2 regions of the Hominilimicola fabiformis genome follow, and region 1 is predicted to be linked to the other one. Evidence: a T-box and tRNA genes for the amino acid it is inferred to sense, from the RefSeq annotation. Region 1 holds a T-box; the other holds one or more tRNA genes.

Region 1 (10,664 bases):
TATGAGTGATATTCACGGTGAATACGAATCTTTTTTGCACATATTAAAAAATGCCTCCGGTGTAATCAAGGACAAGATTACGCAAATTTACGGTCGTACGTTGTCCGAACGTGACAGACAAGTTCTCGCCACTCTTATTTATTATCCGGAGCAAAAACTTGAATATATCAAGGACGAAGTGGACGATATTAACGATTGGTACAAAATCACTTTATATCGCCTTATAGAAATATGTCGCGTTGTTGCATCAAAATACACACGTGCAAAAATCAGAGAATTTTTGCCGGAGGCTTTCGGCAGTACAATAGATGAACTTATACACGCAAATACCGATTACGGCTCGGACAAGGAAACATATTATAACGAATCTATTTCAACAATCGTTGAACTCGGACAAGCCGATGATTTTATTGTGAAAATTTCAACGCTTATCCAAACGCTTGCAATCGGTCGTCTGCATATTATAGGCGATATTTTTGACCGTGGTCCGCGAGCCGATATAATTCTTGACACACTGACGAAGTACCACAGTGTCGATATTCAATGGGGCAACCATGATGTTCAGTGGATGGGTGCCGCTGCGGGTAGTTTGGCTTGTATTGCAAATGTGCTTGCTATTTCCACCAAGTATTCAAACTTTGACTGTCTTGAGGACGGTTACGGAATTAATATGCGTCCGCTTACGGTATTTGCACTTGAAACTTATGCGGACGATCCGTGCGAATGCTTTATACCTCGAAATCCGAATATGGTTTATATTTCTCAGCATGACGAAAACTTTTGGGCGAAGGTACATAAAGCTATATCTGTAATTCAGTTTAAGTTAGAAGGACAAATTATAAAACGTCACCCTGAATTTAATATGGACAACCACCTTATGCTTGACAAAATCAATTACGAAAACGGAACAATTATGCTTGAGGGCAAAGAATACAAGTTGAAAGATACCAACTTCCCTACAATCAATCCCGAAAATCCGTTTGAACTTACAGACGCCGAAAAAGAGCTTATGAATTTATTGCGTTCATCGTTTTTACGCAGTGAAAAACTTCAAAATCACGTCAAATTCTTATACGAAAAAGGCAGTATATATCTGACATTCAACAACAATTTGTTGTATCACGGCTGTATACCGATGAACAGTGACGGTACTTTTACGGAAGTTACACTTTTCGGTGAAACGGTAAGCGGCAAATCGCTCATGGACAAAGCCGAACAGCTTGCACGTGACGGTTATTTTGCCAAAAACGGTTCCGAAGAAAAAGAATACGGCAAAGATTTTCTGTGGTTTTTATGGTGCGGTTGCTACTCCCCTGTTTACGGCAAAAATAAAATGACTTCGTTTGAACGATATTTTATTGATGATGAAAGTACATGGGTGGAAATTAAAGACGAATATTATCACCTTATCGAAAAACCGAGCGTATGCAACAAAATTTTATGCGAGTTCGGAATTGACCCGAACAATTTTTCTCATATTATAAACGGCCATGTTCCCGTAAAAATAAAAAAAGGCGAAAGCCCGATTAAATCAAACGGCAAACTTTTAGTCATAGACGGAGGTCTTTCAAAGGCATATCAGAAAGTTACCGGACTTGCGGGTTACACATTGCTGTTCAATTCACACGGTTTGCTTTTAAGTGCGCATGACGCATTTGAATCTATCGAAAGTGCCATAAAAGAAGAAAAAGATATTCACTCAACGCTTGACGTTGTTGAACTTGCTCCGAATCGTTTACTTGTTGAGGACACTGACGCGGGTAAATCGTTATCGAAAAAAATCACCGACTTAAAAGCACTTGTTGACGCATATTTAAAAGGAAAAATAAAAACACATTAAATAAAGAGAGGAAATCCACAAATGAATTACGAAAAAGAACCACTGCATATTTCAACATCCGTACCCAACGGTACTTATGAAGTAACTGTCACAGTTACCGCACACGAAGATATTGTTTTCACAATACTTTCGCAGTCACGCCGTTTTATGGCACAAGATATAAATCTTGGCAAAGGAGAAAGCACAGACATTACTTTCAACGTCAGCGTATGTGACTACCACAAAAACAACGAAGATTACACAAACGTAAACGGAGTTGAAATTGATATTATGTGCGACGGTGATTTTACCGCACTTTCCGCAGTATCGCCTGTCAATATTCCGACAGTTTACATCGCCGGTGACTCAACCGTCACAGACCAGCCTGCCGAATATCCGTACAACGCTACCTCTACATACTGCGGTTGGGGTCAAATGTTTCCGCAATTTTTTAACACGGGCATTGCGGTTGAAAACCACGCTCAATCAGGTTCTACAACCGAAGATTTTAAAAATGTGAATTTCACCGCATTCAAAGACAAAATCAAAAAGGGTGATTTCCTGATTATCGAGTTCGGTCACAACGACCAAAAAATAGATACTCTTGACGCGTTCGGCGGATACACGGAGAACTTAAAATATTTTGTAAACTTTGTCCGCGAAAAAAGTGCAAATCCGATAATATGTTCACCAATCAACAGAATTATATTCCAAGAGGACGGAACACTTCTTAACTTGCTCGGTGATTACAGAACAGCAGTTAAAAACGTATGTGACGAAATGAATGTACCGTTTATTGACTTGTGGTCACGCACAACCGAATTTTTTGAGGCAGCAGGAGCGGTAAAAGCTTGGGATTATTTCTGGGGCAACGGCACTGACCGCGATTACACCCACACAAACGACATCGGCGGCAACATCGTTGCACGATTTGTTGCAAACGAAATGATTAAAAACAACGTTCAGCCGATAGCAGACTTAATCAAAAAAGATATGATTAACGTCGAAATGCCGAAACACGATTCAAGTGTCAAACCGCAAAATTCAAAAGAAATCGAACACTTAAAAACAATCGGTCTTGTCAACGTTCCGAAAGCGTCCGAGCTTGCCGACCTTGACAAAGACATCACCAATATCTAATACAGAGGCTGTCGACATAATGTCGCCAGCCCAAAAATCACCTCTTGCGATGTAATTTTTGAGTATTTTTTGTGAAAAAATCTAAAGTTCCTCCACAGTCGAAACTTGAGATTTTAAGCCATTTCTACCGCACATGTCGTCAGAAATGATTTTCAATGAGGTTAGCACCTCATACTCCAAAAAACAAAGCAGACAAAACCATAACGGTTTTGTCTACAAAATAACAAAAACTGCATTTTGAATAAAATCAAAATGCAGTTTTTTTATATCTTATCTTAATTGAGCACCGATTTGATTTTCAAGATTTTTAACAACCTTATCAAATACTTTCTGCACTTCATCACCTGTCAAACTTCTGTCTGCGCTTCTGTATATAGCACTGTATGCAACGCTCTTTTTGCCCTCAGGTATCTGTTTACCCTCGTAAACGTCAAACAACTGCAAGCTTTCAAGCATTTTACCCGATGCCTTTTTGATTACATTTTCAATATCCGCAACAGGAACTGTCTTATCAACAAGCATTGCTATATCACGAGTTACGGCAGGATACTTAGGAAGTTCCTTAAACTTAATATCAGTCTTAATATTAAGGAATACATTTTCAAAATCCAATTCGGCAATATATACAGGAGTTTCAATTCCGTATTTTCTGCTTACTGCCGGGTGAATTTCACCGATTATGCCGATTACCTTATTGCCGGCACTTATCTTTGCACATCTTCCCGGGTGGAATGTCGGGTTATCTGTTACGGCCTCATACTTAACATTCTTTACGTTAAGTTGTGCAAACATTGTTTCGCATATACCCTTAATGTCATAGAAATCTACGTTATCGCCGTACATACCCATTGTGATTTTAACAGGTTCGTTCGGAAGTTCACCGTCCGTTGTCGGAATAAATATCTTTCCTATTTCAAACAACTTGGCAGACGGATTTCTGTAATTATAGTTTCTTGACAATATATCCATCATACTTGCGATAGTAGTTGTACGCATTACCGATGTGTCCTCGCCAAGCGGATTTGTAATTTTTACAACGTTTCTCATTTCACTGTCTTTCGGAATATTCAGTTTATCGAATATTGACGGACTTGTGAATGTGTATGTGTAAATTTCGTACATACCTTGTGCTGTAAGAAGTTCGTTCACTCTGTCCTGTACCTGCTGACGTTCTGTTTTCATTCCGCAAGTAGCCTCGCCCGAAAGAAGTGTTACAGGTATTTTATCGTAACCGTAGAAACGTGCAACTTCTTCCGCAATATCCGCCTCACCTTCAAGGTCAGGTCTGAATGACGGAGGAGTTACAGTCATCTTGTCAAGGTCAACCTTGATTTCAAGTGCGTCAAAATACTTAACCATATCCTCTGTCGGAATGTCTGTTCCAAGGAACGCATTAATTTTATCAGGTCTGAAAGCAAGCGGCTGCATATCTGTTACGTTACCCATAACGTCAATCATTCCGCCGACATTTTCACCGCAGCCAAGTTCTTCTACAAGCTGACACGCTCTTTCAACGGCAGGAACTGTATTGTTATAGTCAAGTCCCTTTTCATATCTTGATGATGATTCTGTTCTAAGACCGACTCTTTGTGCTGTAAGTCTTACAGACGCACCGTCAAATGTAGCCGATTCAAAAATAACAGTTGTTGTATCGTCCTTAACTTCACTGTTAAATCCGCCCATAACACCTGCAATAGCAACAGCTCTGCCGCCGTCTGCGATTACAAGGTCGTTTGAAGTAAGTGTTCTGTCCTGTTCATCAAGAGTCTTTATAACTTCACCGTCATTTGCACGTCTTACGATAATTTTGTTATCCTGTAAATCTCTCAAATCAAATGCGTGCATAGGCTGACCATATTCAAGAAGTACATAGTTTGTTATATCGACAATATTGTTGATGGGTCTTACACCGCACGCACGAAGTCTTTCCTGCATCCAACTCGGTGACGGACCGATTTTAACGTTCTTAACCATTCTTGCACAGTATCTCTTACACTTATCCTTGTCCTGTACATCAACGCTGATTGTATCGGCGATATTTTCACTGTTTTCGTTAAACTTAACTTCAGGAATAGTGAACTTTTTATTAAATGACGCCGCTGTTTCACGCGCAAGACCGATTATGCTGAAACAATCAGGTCTGTTTGAAGTGATTTCAAATTCAACGACAGTTTCATTCATACCGAATATATCCTTAATATCCGTACCGATTTTTGTATCGTCCGGAAGAATAAGAATACCGTATTCAGGCTCATAGCCAAGCATATCCTCTGTTATACCAAGTTCATCGTGTGAGCAAAGCATACCGTAAGATTCAACGCCTCTAAGCTTGCCTTTTTTAATCTTTCCGTCAGGAAGTACCGCACCGACAAGTGCAACGGGAACGATTATACCGGCTTTTACGTTCGGTGCACCGCAGACAATCTGCAAAATCTCGCCTGTTCCTGCGTCAACCGTACACACATGAAGATGGTCACTGTCAGGGTGATCTTCACAGGTAAGCACCTTACCCGCAACTACATTCTGAACAGATTCGCCCATATTCTCCCAACCCTCAACTTTAGAGCCTGTCATTGTAAGTCTGTCTGAATATTCTTTCGGCGTAACGTCTATATCCATATAGTCATTAAGCCAACTCATAGGTAAATTCATTATATTTCATTCCTTTCAATTTCCGAATAATATATTAAAACTGGTCTAAGAATCTCAAATCATTTTCAAAGAAAAGTCTAAGGTCGTTAATATCATACTTACCCATTGCAATTCTTTCAAGACCGATACCGAAAGCAAAGCCCGAATATACTTCAGGGTCAATACCGCAGTTTGCAAGTACCTTAGGGTGTACCATACCGCAGCCCAAAACTTCAATCCAGCCCTCGCCTTTACATACGCTGCAGCCTTTACCGCCGCAAGCGAAACACGAAACGTCAACTTCGGCTGACGGCTCTGTAAACGGGAAATGGTGAGGTCTGAAACGTACTTTTGTATTTTCGCCGTAAAGACGGTGGATAAACATTTCAAGAGTACCCTTTAAATCTGCCATTGTAACACCTTTATCAACTACAAGTCCTTCGATTTGGTGGAATACAGGTGAGTGAGTTGCGTCAACTGCGTCACTTCTGTAAACTCTGCCCGGTGCTATAATTCTGATAGGCGGTTTCTTCTTTTCCATAACACGAACTTGGATAGGTGAAGTTTGTGTTCTTAAAACCGTATTTTCGTTTATATAGAATGTGTCTTGAGTATCACGTGCAGGGTGGTTCGGAGGAATGTTAAGCGCTTCAAAGTTGTAGTAGTCAAGCTCAACTTCCGGACCTTCCGCGATTTCAAAACCCATTCCGATGAATGTGTCTTTAATGTTGTTCATTACTTTTGTAAGCGGATGAAGTTTGCCTGTTTTTTGTGCCTTACCCGGCATTGTAACGTCGATTACTTCACTCTTCAGCTTGATTTCTTCAAGCTTTTCTGAGATTTCCGCTTTCTTCGTATCTATGTGGTTTTCGATTACACCGCGAATTTCGTTTGCAAGCGCACCGATTTGCGGTCTTTCTTCTTTGCTTAACTGTCCCATACCTTTTAGTACGGCAGTAAGTTCACCCTTTTTACCGAGAAATTTTATTCTTGCTTCTTCAAGAGCATCAATGTCAGTTGCTTTTTGAAGTACATCAAGGGCATTTTTTTTGATTTCTTCTAACTTTTCTCTCATTTCAAAATTCCTTTCGATATAAATTAAAAAACACTCCGTCCCATAAGGGACGAAGTGTGTAAATTCAAACTCCGCGGTACCACCCGACTTCCGATAAAATATCGGCACTCAATTATGTATAACGGCACTACCCGTCACAGACTACTTGCAAACCGCTTTCACCTATGCAGCTCCGGAATGAAATTTCAAATAAATCCTTACCGTATCGGCTCACAGCTCAATAACCGATACTCTCTTTAGGCGGTGTATACCTTACTTTGTTCCATCATTGCTTTTAATATTCAATAATAAAATATTATATCACCTTTTTTTTATTTTGTCAATCAATAACATAAAATTATTTAAAAGGATTGATTTTTTTGCCAAAAAATTATATAATTTATCCCGAAAGGGTTGATTTGAATTGAAAGAAGAAATTTTAGATATATTAAAAAATGCAGACGGATATATTTCAGGCGAACGCATAAGCGAAATGTTGAATGTTTCGCGAACGGCAATATGGAAACACATTAAATCATTACGCGAAAGCGGTTACAAAATCGAATCGGTCACGAACAAAGGCTACCGCCTTATTTCCTCGCCCGACATCATAACCGAAAGCGGTATCAAAAGCGGACTTACCACCGATTTTATCGGTCACAACTTATTTATATATGATGAAACCGACACGACAAACAATCGTGCAAAGGAAAGCAATTCCTCGCCTGACGGCAGTGTATTTATCGCTGAAGTGCAAACGCACGGCAAAGGCAGTCGCGGACGTGGTTGGACTTCTCCGCGTGGGATAGGCATTTGGCATTCAATCCTTTTAAAGCCCGAAATCTCCCCACTTGAAGTTTCGCAAATAACGCTTGTCGCAGGTCTTGCCGTCTGCAAAGCTATCGGTCTTAATTCAATGATTAAATGGCCTAATGACATTGTTATTAACGGTAAAAAAATCTGCGGTATTCTAACCGAAATGTCTGCTGAGATAAATATGGTCAACTACGTTGTATGCGGTATCGGTGTAAATGTAAACACAGAATCATTCGATGACGACATCGCCGACAAGGCTACTTCAATGTTTATCGAAAGCGGTCACAAATATGTGCGAAACGAATTAATCGCAAAATTGTTAAACGAATTTGAATGTTATTATAAGAAGTTTCTCGACGGCGGACTCAGTGCAATTCTTGATGAATACAAAAAGTGTTGCGTCACGCTCGGCAGAGAAGTAAACGTCATTTTCAAAAACGAAACGGTTCGCGGAACTGCCGTTGACGTTGACGAAAACGGTTCACTCGCCGTACAAACCGAAAACGGTATTATTCACGTCACTTCCGGTGAAGTTTCAGTCAGAGGTATCTACGGTTACATCTAAAATCGGATATATTATGAATAAATTGTAAATTGTTAGCACTCACATCTGTTGAGTGCTAATTTTGTATTGACAAATCTTACTTTGAGTATTAATATATATTATGTAAATTAATTAAACTTCAAGGAGTGATTTATATGGCAAAAGGTAATATTTCAGTTGACAGTGAAAATCTTTTCCCTATTATAAAAAAATGGCTTTATTCCGATAAGGATATTTTCCTTAGAGAACTTGTTTCAAACGGTTGTGACGCGGTCACAAAATTAAAGAAACTTGCAAGTATCGGTGAAGCTCAAATTGACGAAAGCGAAAAATTCAAAGTTACCGTATCAATATTTAAGGACGCTAAAAAGCTTGTCATCAGTGATAACGGTATCGGTATGACTGCCGAAGAAATTGACAAGTACATCAATCAAATCGCATTTTCGGGTGCAAGCGACTTCCTTTCAAAGTACAAGGAAGAGGACGACAAAGGTTCTCAAATTATCGGTCATTTCGGACTTGGTTTTTACAGTGCGTTTATGGTTGCCTACAGTGTTGAAATTGATTCGCTTTCATATCAAGACGGTGCAAAAGCCGCAAAATGGACTTGTGACGGAAGTATGGAATTTGACTTAACAGACGGTGACAGAACAGAAAGAGGTACTACAATAACTCTTAACATCGCCGAAGATTCGGAAGAATTTCTTGAAGAAAGCACAATCCGTCAAATTCTTCATAAGTATTGTGCATTCCTACCTATTGAAATATATGTTGAAGTTCCTGAGGACAAACACGAAGATCACTGTGACTGCGGTCATGATCATGAACATGAACACGAGCACGAGGACGATACACCGTCAGAGCCAAAGCCTATCAACAACACAACACCGCTTTGGATGAAAAAGCCGTCGGAGTGTACAGACGAAGAATACAAGGAATTTTACAGAAACGTATTTATGGACTTCAACGAACCGCTTTTCTGGATTCACCTTAATGTAGACTATCCGTTCAACTTAAAAGGTATTTTGTACTTTCCTAAAATCAATCATGAATTTGCAGGTCAAGAGGGACAGATAAAGTTATACAACAATCAAGTATTTGTTGCCGACAACGTAAAAGAAGTTATTCCCGAATTTCTAATGCTTTTGAAGGGTGTTATCGACTGTCCTGACTTACCGCTTAACGTATCAAGAAGTTTCTTGCAGAATGACGGTTATGTTAAGAAAATTTCTTCACATATTACAAAGAAAGTTGCGGACAAGCTTGCAAGTATTTATAATAACGAACGTGAAAACTATGAAAAGTATTGGGATTACATCAATATCTTCATTAAATACGGTTGCTTAAGAGATGAAAAGTTCTATGAAAAAGTTAAGGACGTAATTATTTATAAGGATATTGACGGTAAATATTTGACATTGGACGAGTACCTTGACGGTAAGGAAGAAAAAGACGTTTATTACGTTTCCGATCCGCAAACTCAATCACAGTACATCAATATGTTCAAAAATCAAGGACTTAATGCCGTTGTACTTCCGTCAATGATGGATACACATTTTATTTCACTTGTTGAAATGAAACAGACGGGTGTTAAATTCAAACGTATTGATTCCGCCATAAATGACATTTCGGACAACACAGAAAAAGACGATTCAACTAAAGAACAAGAAGAAAAGTTGATCGAAAAGTTCAAGAATGAAATCAAGGACGATACATTGAAAATCGAAGTGCAGTCACTTAAAGACGATTCAATCCCTGCCGTAATTTTGCTTGGTGAACAGTCAAGACGTATGCAGGAGATGTATAAGGCTTACGGTCAGCAAATGGCAGGTATGGCTGATATGTTCCACGATGAATTTACACTTGTACTAAATTCAAACAACTCACTTATCAAGAAAATAGATACATTAAATGACGAGGACGCAAATCTTGTTATTGAACATGTTTACGACTTAGCGAAAATAAGCCACAGTCCTTTGCCGGCAGAACAAATGACAAAGTTTATCGAACGCTCCAATAAATTGCTTGAAAAGCTGTTTTAATTAACAGTTTTTTCTTCCATCGTCAAAGAGGGACACTAAATTTCAGTTTAGTGTCCCTCTTTTAATATGTTTAATAATTCTTCTATTGTATCCACAGTATAATCCGGCACTTCAAATTCATTTTTAGGTGTGTTTAACTTGTGAATACCCTGTTTTACGCATACGGTTTTCATACCCAACTTTTTAGCCGGTGCAACGTCATTATCCACCCTGTCACCGACCATCACAGCATTTTCACCTTTACAGTCGGCTTTCTCAAGTGCTTTTTGAAAAAGTCTTATATCGGGTTTTGATACACCCTCCTCCGCAGAGGATATGACAAGGCTGATATACTTTGCCAAGCCGTACTTTTCAAGGCGTTTTTGTGTCCCCAACGGCTGATTGGCTATAACTCCGATTTTGTACTTACCATACAGTTGTGACAAAACATTTTCAGAATATTCATAAGGCATTTCAAGTTCACTGTGCCATTCTGCCCTATTCAATCCCGATATAATAACAGCGTCATCATACGGAATTAAATTTTTCAAAGCACAGTCGTCCATTAATTTATAAAACTCGCTTACGCTTATGTTGCTCCCTTTTACCGTATCGCTGACGCGTTTTTCCCATGCCTTG
Region 2 (10,664 bases), on a different contig from region 1:
TAAAAGGAGAAACACAATGAAAAGAGAAGATATAAACATACGTGATCCATTCATATTGCCGTATGAGGGCAAATATTACCTATACGGCTCACGCGGAAGTGAAGTGTGGGAGGACAACGCGACAGGGCTTGACGTATACGTCAGTGACGACCTTGAAAATTGGTCTGAACCAAAAGAGATATTTACGCGAACGGCAGATTTTTGGGCGGACAGACATTATTGGGCGCCCGAAGTCTATGCGTACAACGGCGCATTCTATATGTTTGCGTCATTCAAATCGGCGGACAGATGTCGCGGAACTATGGTGTTAAAGGCAGACAAGCCGGACGGCAAATTTACGGTACACAGTGAGGGTACAATTACACCGCCGGATTGGGAATCGCTTGACGGCACGTTATACATAAGCAAAAGCGGTAAGCCGTATATGATTTTCTGCCATGAATGGGTACAGGTAAATGACGGTGAAATGTGTGCGATTGAAATGAGTGCAGATTTAAAAAGAGCAGTCGGTGAACCGATTTTGTTGTTTAAAGCGAGTGAGGCGAGCTGGATTGCCGAGGCACAGAAAAACAAAGGTATATACGTTACGGACGGTCCGTTTCCGTACAGATGTGATGACGGTACGTTACTTTTGCTATGGTCAAGTATGGGCGAAGAAGGATATACAGAGGCTATTGCAGTGTCGGATAACGGCGACATAGACGGTAATTGGGTACAACGTGACGAACTGCTGTTTAAAAAAGACGGCGGACACGGTATGATTTTCAAAACGTTTGATGACAAATTATTGTTATTATTACATTCGCCGAACAAGCATCCGCTTGAACGTCCTGCGTATTTTGAACTTGAGGATAAAAACGGAATGTTGTATGTGAAATAGGGGAAAAGTGATGAAAAAAACAATATCTATAATTATAATTATTGCGATGTGTGCAATGTTTGCGTCTTGCGGCGGTGTGAAGAACGAAGTATCCGATACAGAACAGCCGACGCTCATGGATACAATGAGCCTTGAAGAAAAAGTCGGACAAATTCTGTTTGTGCGTTGCGTTGAGGACGAACAAACAGATGATTTAATGAGTATAAAACCGGGCGGAATATTGATGTTCGGACGTGACTTTGAGGGACTTACAAAAGACGAAGTAAAAGAAAAAATACAGAGTTATCAAGATAAAAGCGACATACCGCTTATAATCGGTGCGGACGAGGAGGGAGGAACGGTTGTAAGAGTAAGTTCAAACCCTAATCTTGCACCCGAAAAATTCAAGTCGCCGCAAGAGATTTACAATGAGGGCGGAATGGACGCAGTAGTTGAAAATGCAACGGAAAAATCGGAACTCCTTTTGAGCTTGGGAGTTAATATGAATCTTGCACCCGTTGCGGACGTTTCGACAAATCCGTCTGATTATATGTATGACAGAAGTCTTGGACAAAATGCGGAAGTTACGGCTGATTTCGTTTCAAAGACGGTAACGGCAATGAATAACGCAGGAATTATGAGCGTATTAAAGCATTTTCCCGGATATGGCGGTGTAGGCGGTGACAGTCATCAAGGCACTGTTTATGACGACAAAACTGCCGAGAGTATACGCGAAAACGACTTGCTTCCGTTTAAAGCCGGAATTGAGGCAGGTGCAAGCAGTGTGCTTGTGGCACATAATACGGTAAATGCACTTGACAGTGAAAACCCCGCGTCACTTTCGCCGACAATTCACAATATGCTCAGAGATGAGTGCGGTTTTGACGGTGTTATAATGACAGACGACATTGCTATGGGTGCAGTCGCAGATATGGAGAATGTATACGTTAAAGCGGTAAATGCGGGTAACGACTTACTTATAACGACCGATTATCAAACAGGTTATAATCAGATTTTAAATGCGGTTAAATGCGGTGAAATCAGTGAAGAGACACTAAACAGTGCAGTAGAGCGAGTGCTTAAGATGAAAGGGCAAATATAAAACAAAGGCTGTCGAAATCGACAGCCTTTTATAATGTCTGTAATTTATCAGCCTTTGATTAGGTTTTCGTAATCGTCCTCAGGCATTGGCTTTGCACAATAGAAACCTTGAATTGTATCGCAATGCATTTCTTTCAATAAATCGTATTGATTTTTTGTTTCAACACCCTCTGCCGTAACCGACATTTGAAGTGTATGTGCAAGCGATATTGTGCTCAAAACAATGGCCTTTGACTTATCGTCTGTTTCCAGTTTATCGACAAAACGTTTGTCAAGTTTAACGATGTCACAAGGCAGAAGATTAAGCATATTAAGTGAAGAATACCCGCTGCCGAAGTCATCAAGTAAAACTTTAATTCCGTGCTTTTTACATTGCTTTGTAAGCGAAATAAGCAAGCTTTCGTTTTCTGCAAGAATACTTTCGGTAAATTCAACTTCAATCAGATTTAGCGGTATTCCGTACTTTTCAACCGTCTTGATATGATCCTCAACAAAGTTTTCGTCCAATAACTGCAGGAGTGATACGTTTACCGATATTGGCGAAACGTCATAGCCCAAATCAAGCCATTTTCTGATTTTGGCACAAGTTTCTTCAAGCACATATTTGTCAAGCTTAATAATATCGCCGTTCTTTTCAAACAGCGGTATAAACATACCCGGTGAAATTATTGTTCCGTTAGGTTTTTGCCAACGTACAAGAGCTTCTGCACCGTCAAATTTGTTTGCGTTAATATTGAATTTAGGTTGGAAATAAACCTTAAATTCTTTGTTTTTAATAGCATCCTCAAAGCCGTTTTCAATCGTTTTCTGCATCATAATATCATTACGTTGCTTTGAAGAATATATTGCATATTGCGATTGTGAGGACTGTCCTTTCAAATGCTTTTGTGTTATTCTTGCACGATTAAGCATTGAATTTATCTTCATATCTCTGTCATCCACAAGATAAATTCCGACAGATACCGTCATATTATATACACCGCCTGCCGGACTGTATAATTTAAGCGAGTTAAAGAAATCTGCGCAAGCGTTATCTAACGACTTAGTATTGTCGTATGTGATTAATGCGACAAAGTGGTCGTCAAAAATTCTTGAACACAATTCTTTTGGCTCAAGTCGCTTATAAATGGCAGACCACAAAAATTTTAAAGCTCTGTCGCCTTCGTCATCACCGAAAAAGTCATTGATATATTGAAAATTGTTTATATCAAGGTTAATTAAAGCATAATTTTCATCTGGATTGTCTTTCAGTGTTTTCTCAGCCTCAAAAACAAATTTTGTATATGACATACCGCCTGTAAGACTGTCAACGTAAGCCATTTCCTCAAGCTGCTTTTGACTGGTGGTTTTTGCTTTGATTGCCGTATGCAATAGGTAGAAAAATACGATTGAGCAAAATACGATGAACAGGTAACAGCATATAAGAATTTGAGTTGTGTACTTTGTCACAACGTTTTTTGGCACAACGGTAAGTATGTACCAGTCGTTTATATTAAGCGGTGTATAATAAATGTATTTTTCAATGCCGTTAAGCATTATTATTCCGTCTGATTTACCTTCTTTTAAATCGGCTTGCATTTGCTGTATGGCACTGTCATTTTTGCTTGACGCTTGACTCATTTCATCAAACAGATTGTCGAATGTCAATCCGAATGAACCATTATGAGATGAACCGACAATTCTTTTTCCGTCGCTGTCAATGACGTAAGAATATCCTTTGTTTTCAAATGTAGGCGTTGAAATTGAATCTGCATATCGGGAAGTCAGATATGTAGAGAAAATTACGAATTTATTTTCGCCGTCTATTCTTATGGGTGTAGTGCATACAAGAAATGTAAAATCATTATATGAATCGCAAAAGAATTTAGTTTCTTCGCTGTTAAAAGCCTCTTTTGTATTAGGAAATTGAGATAAGTCGATTTCGACTCCGTTTATGTCGGTAAGCTTGCCGTCAGGTGTTATAATTCCTAAAAGATGCTGTTGATCATCGATTTGGCTATGCTTTAAAAATGTAAGAATATCGTCAAAAGAGGCATAACCCAATTTTTCTATATAAGATGCCGCATTTTCTATGATTTTTGCATCTCTTCCGAGTTCAAGACTGAAAATAGTCTGATTTTGGTGTGAAATTTCAGAAAGAGTAGAAATCGTTCGTTGATTTGCCGCATAGGTAATATAACTGGCATAGCTGATTATAACAATAGCAATAGTGACAAGCAGGGCAATTGGAAGTCTCAATCTTTTTGATATTGTTTTTTTATACATATATTCTGTGCCTCCCCAAAAAAGAAAATATGAATAATTAATTATAAGTATAATTATATTATCATAATAGGCAGAACAGTGCAATAATTTCAAATAAAAAAACACATATAAATGTGTTTTTTTGGGGATTTTACACTAATATATATCCGATAATGAGTCGATGTTTGTGCGGTCAAACATAATCGGGTCGCCGAGTATTATTTCGCTTGCATTGTCCTTGTCAGCGGTGATTGTCTTTTCGCCGAGTGAACCGGCGGTAAATGTTTCACCTATGCTGCCTGTTATTTCATTTTCGTCAAGGGCTTTAAGCGTGTAGGCGGTAAGGTAGCCGAGATCGGTCGTATTCCATATGTACAATCTGTCGCACGTTCCGTCTTTTATGTATTCGGATAATTCACTCGGAAAACCAAGTCCTATAAGATTTACATCCTTGCCGGATTCTTTAAGTGCTTTGGCGGCGGAACTCAAGCCTATTGTCGTAGGAACGATAATAGTTTTAATAGCGTCATTTTGCAAAAGATATTGTGTTTCCGTGTAAGATTTGGTTGCATCATCATCGCCGTAAGCTATTTCGATAAGAGGCATATTGCTGTATTTTTCGGGATTTTCTTCTATTTCGAGCTTTAGATAGCGTATCCATTGATTTTGATTCGGTGCACTGCCTGTGGAAGTTAAAATCGCAAAACCGCCTTCACCGTTTGAAACGTCATACGCACTCTTTATAAAATTTCGTCCGAGTACTTCCGGATCGGCTTGTTGAATATGCGTTTTTCGTGAAATTGAATTTACGGGTGCATCAACCGATATTACTTCAATGCCTGAATTCAGAGCCTCGGTAAGTGAAGATTCAAGTGCGTCGGCATCGTTGGCGGAAATGGCAATTCCGTCCACGTTATTATCTATAAGTTCGTTTATAATTTCAATTTGTTTGTCGGCAGTTGCGGAAGTAGGCGCTTTGTATATCGCTTCAATGCCTATTTCGTTGCAGGCACTTTCAAAACCCTCAAAAACTTTTTGGCTATACGGATTTTGTATATCTTTTCCGACAAAAGCATAGACGGTTTCATTTGCTGATTTCTCCGAAGGAGAAGGAGTCGATTCGCTCTGCGGAACAGAACACGCAGTAAGCAATGAAATGCTTATCGCCAATATAGAGGGAATTGAAATTAACTTTTTTATATATTTCTTCATAAGTGTTTCCTCCTCTAAGTCATACATTTTATATTAGTAATATTATACACCATAAAAACATAAAAATAAATATAAATATCAGTCAAAAATAACCAAAAAAAATCTTTTTTAAAAAAATAAAAATTTTTTTAAAAAAAGTGTTGACAAAGTAAAAAAGGTCTGCTATAATAGTCAATGTTGTTGGCCGACACAACAGGTCAGCGCAAATGGGAGTTTAGCTCAGCTGGGAGAGCGTCTGCCTTACAAGCAGGATGTCACAGGTTCGAGCCCTGTAACTCCCACCAAATACACTTTATGAAAATAAAGTGTTATGGCCCGGTAGTTCAGTTGGTTAGAACGCCAGCCTGTCACGCTGGAGGTCGTGAGTTCGAGCCTCATCCGGGTCGCCATATGCCTTTGTAGCTCAGTCGGTAGAGCAAGGGACTGAAAATCCCTGTGTCGGCGGTTCGATTCCACCCGAAGGCACCACTTCACAATTCTATGAATTGTGAAAAATGCGGGAGTGGCTCAGTGGTAGAGCGTCACCTTGCCAAGGTGAACGTCGCGAGTTCGAATCTCGTCTTCCGCTCCATTTACTACAAGACAAAAGACGCAAAAATATGCGTCTTTTGTTATTTGTATCCGGCGCCATAGCCAAGTGGTAAGGCAGAGGTCTGCAAAACCTTTATTCCCCAGTTCAAATCTGGGTGGCGCCTCCAATAAGGAAGATGCTGCGGCTTAAGAATATACTTAGGTCGCAGCATTTTTTATATAAAATTTGATTTTGGTATGGTGGTATGATATGAAAAAGATAAAGAAATTTTTTGCCATACTTTTGATATTAGCAATAGGAATAGCCGTGATTAATTCGCAGACAGACTTTTTCTTGAATTTCGGAAGTTATGTTCCGTATCTTAAAGAAAATTGTCCGGAGGTTACTGAGTCAGTTTCGGCATTGTCCGAACGGCTTTCGAGGGTGACGGATTATATTCCTACACCGTCCGAGCTTATGGCAATGATAAAACAGGAGGATTTACCTATTGATCCGTCAGATGTGGCGGTCAATGCGTATATACAGAACAGTCCTATGCTTTCGTTTTATCCGAACGAAAATATTTCTATGATTGCGGATTATGACAGAATACAGATATTCGGAATTGTCGGCTCAAGAAGTAAATCAAATTTGATTGCGGCATTTATCGATGAAAACGGTGAAACGCTTGAACAGGTTTCGATTACGGCAAATTCCGAAAATAGTTTCAATAAAACAATATCAATTCCGAAAACGGACGGCGCATCTGTCGGTGTTGACGTGTATACCGGTGATAGGCCTTACGGACAGTTTGAAAGCTGGGTGTATAATTATGTAAAACTTGTGCGTGACGGCAACGGCGGTTGGGTTATCGAACAGTCACCTGTGTTTGAACATAATAAGGCGATGTATGAAAAGGATAAGTCAATTAAAGAGGCGCTTAAATACACCGCGTCTATACAGTCAAACAGTGACAGTATAATCTCTATCGCCGAACAGCTTACGGCGGATAAAACGACAGACTATGAAAAAGTGCTTGCGTTGCACGATTGGATATGTTCTTATATGTATTATGACGTTGACAGCCTTGCAAGTGACGAGGCACCGCCGTATTACGCAACGGATATAGTAAAGAGCCGTAAGGCAGTGTGTCTTGGTTTTGCAACGCTTATGGCGTCGCTGTGCAGAAGTATTGATATACCGTGTAATGTCGTGTCGGGATACGCACTTGGTGTCGGTAATGATACCGCGTGGACAGACATAAGTATTGCAACTGACGAACAAAATCACGCATGGAATGAAGTTTACGTTGACGGCAGGTGGATGATTGTCGATACAACATGGGATTGTGCAAATAAAATCGAAAACGGTGAAATGAATAAGGGCGAAGTTTCACATTTGTATTTTGACGCAAATTTGCAGTTCTTCTCAAATAATCATAAAATATTGGAATACTCAAAAAGAAGATAATTTAACGTTCGTAGGGGCGATCATCGGTCGCCAGAGTGGCAGATAAGAGCGAAAAGAGAAAAGAGCCACCCCACAGACGGCTACGCCGCCAGCTCCCCTCAATGGGAGCCATACGAAAGCCTCTCCTTGAGGAAAGGTGTCACGAAGTGACGGAGTGGTGGCAAATCGAAAGGCAAGGTAAAGCCACCCCACAGACGGCTACGCCGCCGGCTCCCCTCAATGGGAGCTATACGAAAGCCTCTCCTTGAGGAGAGATGTCACGAAGTGACGGAGTGGTGGCAAATCGAAAGGCAAGGTAAAGCCACTCCACAGACGGCTACGCCGCCAGCTCCCCTCAATGGGAGCCATACGAAAGCCTCTCCTTGCGGAGAGGTGTCACGAAGTGACGGAGTGGTGGCAAATCGAAAGGCAAGGTAAAGCCACCTCACAGACGGCTACGCCGCCGGCTCCCCTCAATGGGAGCCATACGAAAAGCCTCTCCTTGAGGAGAGGTGTCACGAAGTGACGGAGTGGTGGCAAATCGAAAGGCAAGCCAAAAACATAACACAGGCTTGTCTGTTTTGGATATAATCAAAAACAAAGGGAAAAATAAAAGGCGAAACAATGAAAATAGGAAATTTTGAAACAGAAAACAACGTATTTCTTGCACCGATGGCGGGAGTAACTGATTTACCTTTCAGAAAAATATGCCGAAGATACGGTGCAGGACTTGTGTATTCGGAAATGGTGAGTGCGAAAGGACTGTACTACAACGATAAAAAAACCGCCGATTTAATGCGGATAGATGACGAAGAACGTCCTTGTGCGATACAAATATTCGGCTCTGACGCTGATATAATGGCGGAAGTGATACCGAAAGTTATGGCGGTAAAACCTGATATAATAGATATAAATATGGGCTGTCCCACACCTAAAATCGTAAACAACGGTGACGGCAGCGCATTGCTTAAGACACCCGAAAAAATAGGCGAGATAGTGCATAAAGTTTCTTCCGCGTCGCCTGTGCCTGTGACGGTAAAAATTCGTAAAGGTTGGGACGATGACAGTATAAATGCAGTTGAAGTTGCAAAGATTATAGAACAAGGCGGAGCGGCGGCGATTGCGATACACGGCAGAACGCGGGCAGAGTTTTACAGCGGAACGGCGGATTGGGATATAATAAAGAAAGTAAAAGAATCGGTTTCAATTCCGGTAATCGGCAACGGCGATATAAAATGTGCCGAGGATGCGAAAAGAATGATTGATATGACGGGTTGTGACGCGGTTATGATAGGCAGAGGCTGCGAGGGAAATCCGTTTATATTCAGACAGGTAAACGAATATCTGAAAAACGGCAAAGTGAACTTTGAACCGACTCCTCAGGACAGACTTGCACAAGCGTTGGAACATATTGAAATGCTTGTTGAAGAAAAGGGCGAAAGCCGCGGAATAAAAGAGGCGAGAAAGCATATTGCGTGGTATATCAAGGGACTTGCGGGTTCGTCGAGATTAAAGGGCGAAGTTTTCAAAATTAGTGATATTGCCACAATGCGAATATGCCTTACAGACTATATTAATCAATTATAATAAACTTTAAAATGACGTAAAAAAGGTCTTGAAAAAAACCGCAAAATTTGTTATAATTAATAAAATTAATACTAATGAGAGGAGTTATAAGAATGGAAGAAAAATTTTCTAAGGAAGGTCTTACATTTGATGATGTATTACTTGTACCGCAAGCATCTGATTTTACACCTAACGAAGTTGACTTAACAACAAAACTAACTAAAAACATAACGCTTAACATACCGCTGATGAGTTCGGCAATGGATACTGTTACAGAGTCGTCAATGGCTATTGCAATCGCACGAGAGGGCGGAATCGGAATAATTCATAAGAATATGACGATTGAACAGCAGGCTGCGGAAGTTGATAAAGTAAAGAGAAGTGAGAACGGCGTTATAGCCAATCCGTTCAGTCTTTCTGAAAACCATACGCTAAAAGACGCAGATGAGCTTATGGGTAAATATAAAATTTCAGGTGTTCCGATTTGTGATGACAATAACGTGCTTATCGGTATAATTACAAACCGTGACTTGAGATTTGAAACAGATTTTGCAAAGAAAATTAAAGACGCTATGACAAGCGAAAATCTTATAACTGCTCCTGTCGGAACAACTCTTTCAGAGGCACAGAAACTTCTTTCAAAGCACAAGATTGAGAAGTTGCCGATAGTTGATGAGAAAAATCACTTAAAAGGACTTATTACAATAAAGGATATTGAAAAAGCTATCCGTTATCCGAATTCTGCAAGAGATAAGAACGGCAGACTTTTGGTCGGTGCGGCAATCGGTGTTACAAACGATGCATTGGAAAGAGTTAAGGCTGTATATGATGCAGGTGTTGACGTTGTTGTACTTGACAGTGCACACGGTCACAGTAAGAATATCATAAATAAGGTTAAGGAAATCAAGGAGGCATTCCCTGATTTGGACTTAATCGCAGGAAATATCGCAACAGGTGAGGCGGCAGAGGCACTTATTAACGCAGGCGCAGACTGTGTTAAGGTCGGTATCGGTCCGGGTTCAATCTGTACAACCCGTGTCGTTGCAGGTATCGGTGTACCGCAGATTACTGCTGTATATGACGTAAGCCAAGTTGCAAAGAAGTACAATATCCCTGTTATCGCCGACGGCGGTGTTAAGTATTCGGGCGATGTTGTTAAGGCTGTTGCGGCAGGTGCGGACGTTATTATGCTTGGTAGCTTGCTTGCAGGCTGTGACGAAAGCCCTGGCGAATTTGAAATATTCCAAGGCAGACGTTTCAAGGTTTACAGAGGTATGGGTTCAATCGCAGCAATGGAATGTGGAAGTAAGGATAGATACTTCCAGACAGGTTCAAAGAAACTTGTTCCGGAGGGTGTTGAAGGTCGTGTACCTTATAAGGGCCCTGTTTCTGATACTATATTCCAAATACTCGGCGGTCTGCGTTCGGGTATGGGTTACTGCGGTACTAAGACAATTCCTCTACTAAAGGAAAACGGTAAGTTCGTAAGAATTACAGGTGCAGGTCTAAAGGAAAGCCATCCTCATGATATTTATATCACTAAAGAGGCTCCAAACTACAGCTATAATACACAAGGCTAATAAGAAATTTAAGGCAAGTCAACTTATGTGGCTTGCCTTTTTGTATGCCTAAAACAGCCCCATACCGCCGTATGTGGCGATAAGTGCGGCGAAAACGATTGAAACCATAGACAGAAGTTTAATCAATATATTAACGGACGGA

What was found. The T-box of region 1 lies ahead of pheS (phenylalanine--tRNA ligase subunit alpha). A T-box ahead of a tRNA ligase gene usually reads a tRNA of that ligase, here a tRNA-Phe.
Region 2: it encodes a tRNA-Phe, which carries the amino acid that the T-box ahead of pheS (phenylalanine--tRNA ligase subunit alpha) is inferred to sense. The anticodon was not compared.

The regions. Positions count from the first base shown of each region.
Region 1 covers NZ_JAJEQM010000008.1:122,062-132,725, reverse strand. The annotation lists gene LKE05_RS07415 (fructose-1,6-bisphosphatase) at 1-1,840, shown strand, start outside; gene LKE05_RS07410 (rhamnogalacturonan acetylesterase) at 1,862-2,959, shown strand; gene pheT (phenylalanine--tRNA ligase subunit beta) at 3,230-5,611, opposite strand; gene pheS (phenylalanine--tRNA ligase subunit alpha) at 5,646-6,665, opposite strand; T-box leader at 6,708-6,943, opposite strand; gene LKE05_RS07395 (biotin--[acetyl-CoA-carboxylase] ligase) at 7,069-8,025, shown strand; gene htpG (molecular chaperone HtpG) at 8,160-10,046, shown strand; gene LKE05_RS07385 (HAD family hydrolase) at 10,094-10,664, opposite strand, start outside.
Region 2 covers NZ_JAJEQM010000004.1:151,547-162,210, forward strand. The annotation lists gene LKE05_RS04180 (glycoside hydrolase family 43 protein) at 17-880, shown strand; gene LKE05_RS04185 (glycoside hydrolase family 3 N-terminal domain-containing protein) at 891-1,961, shown strand; gene LKE05_RS04190 (bifunctional diguanylate cyclase/phosphodiesterase) at 2,009-4,225, opposite strand; gene LKE05_RS04195 (substrate-binding domain-containing protein) at 4,361-5,416, opposite strand; tRNA gene LKE05_RS04200 (tRNA-Val) at 5,625-5,700, shown strand; tRNA gene LKE05_RS04205 (tRNA-Asp) at 5,729-5,805, shown strand; tRNA gene LKE05_RS04210 (tRNA-Phe) at 5,809-5,884, shown strand; tRNA gene LKE05_RS04215 (tRNA-Gly) at 5,913-5,987, shown strand; tRNA gene LKE05_RS04220 (tRNA-Cys) at 6,040-6,114, shown strand; gene LKE05_RS04225 (transglutaminase domain-containing protein) at 6,198-7,397, shown strand; gene dusB (tRNA dihydrouridine synthase DusB) at 8,001-8,963, shown strand; gene guaB (IMP dehydrogenase) at 9,056-10,522, shown strand; gene LKE05_RS04240 (sodium-translocating pyrophosphatase) at 10,571-10,664, opposite strand, start outside.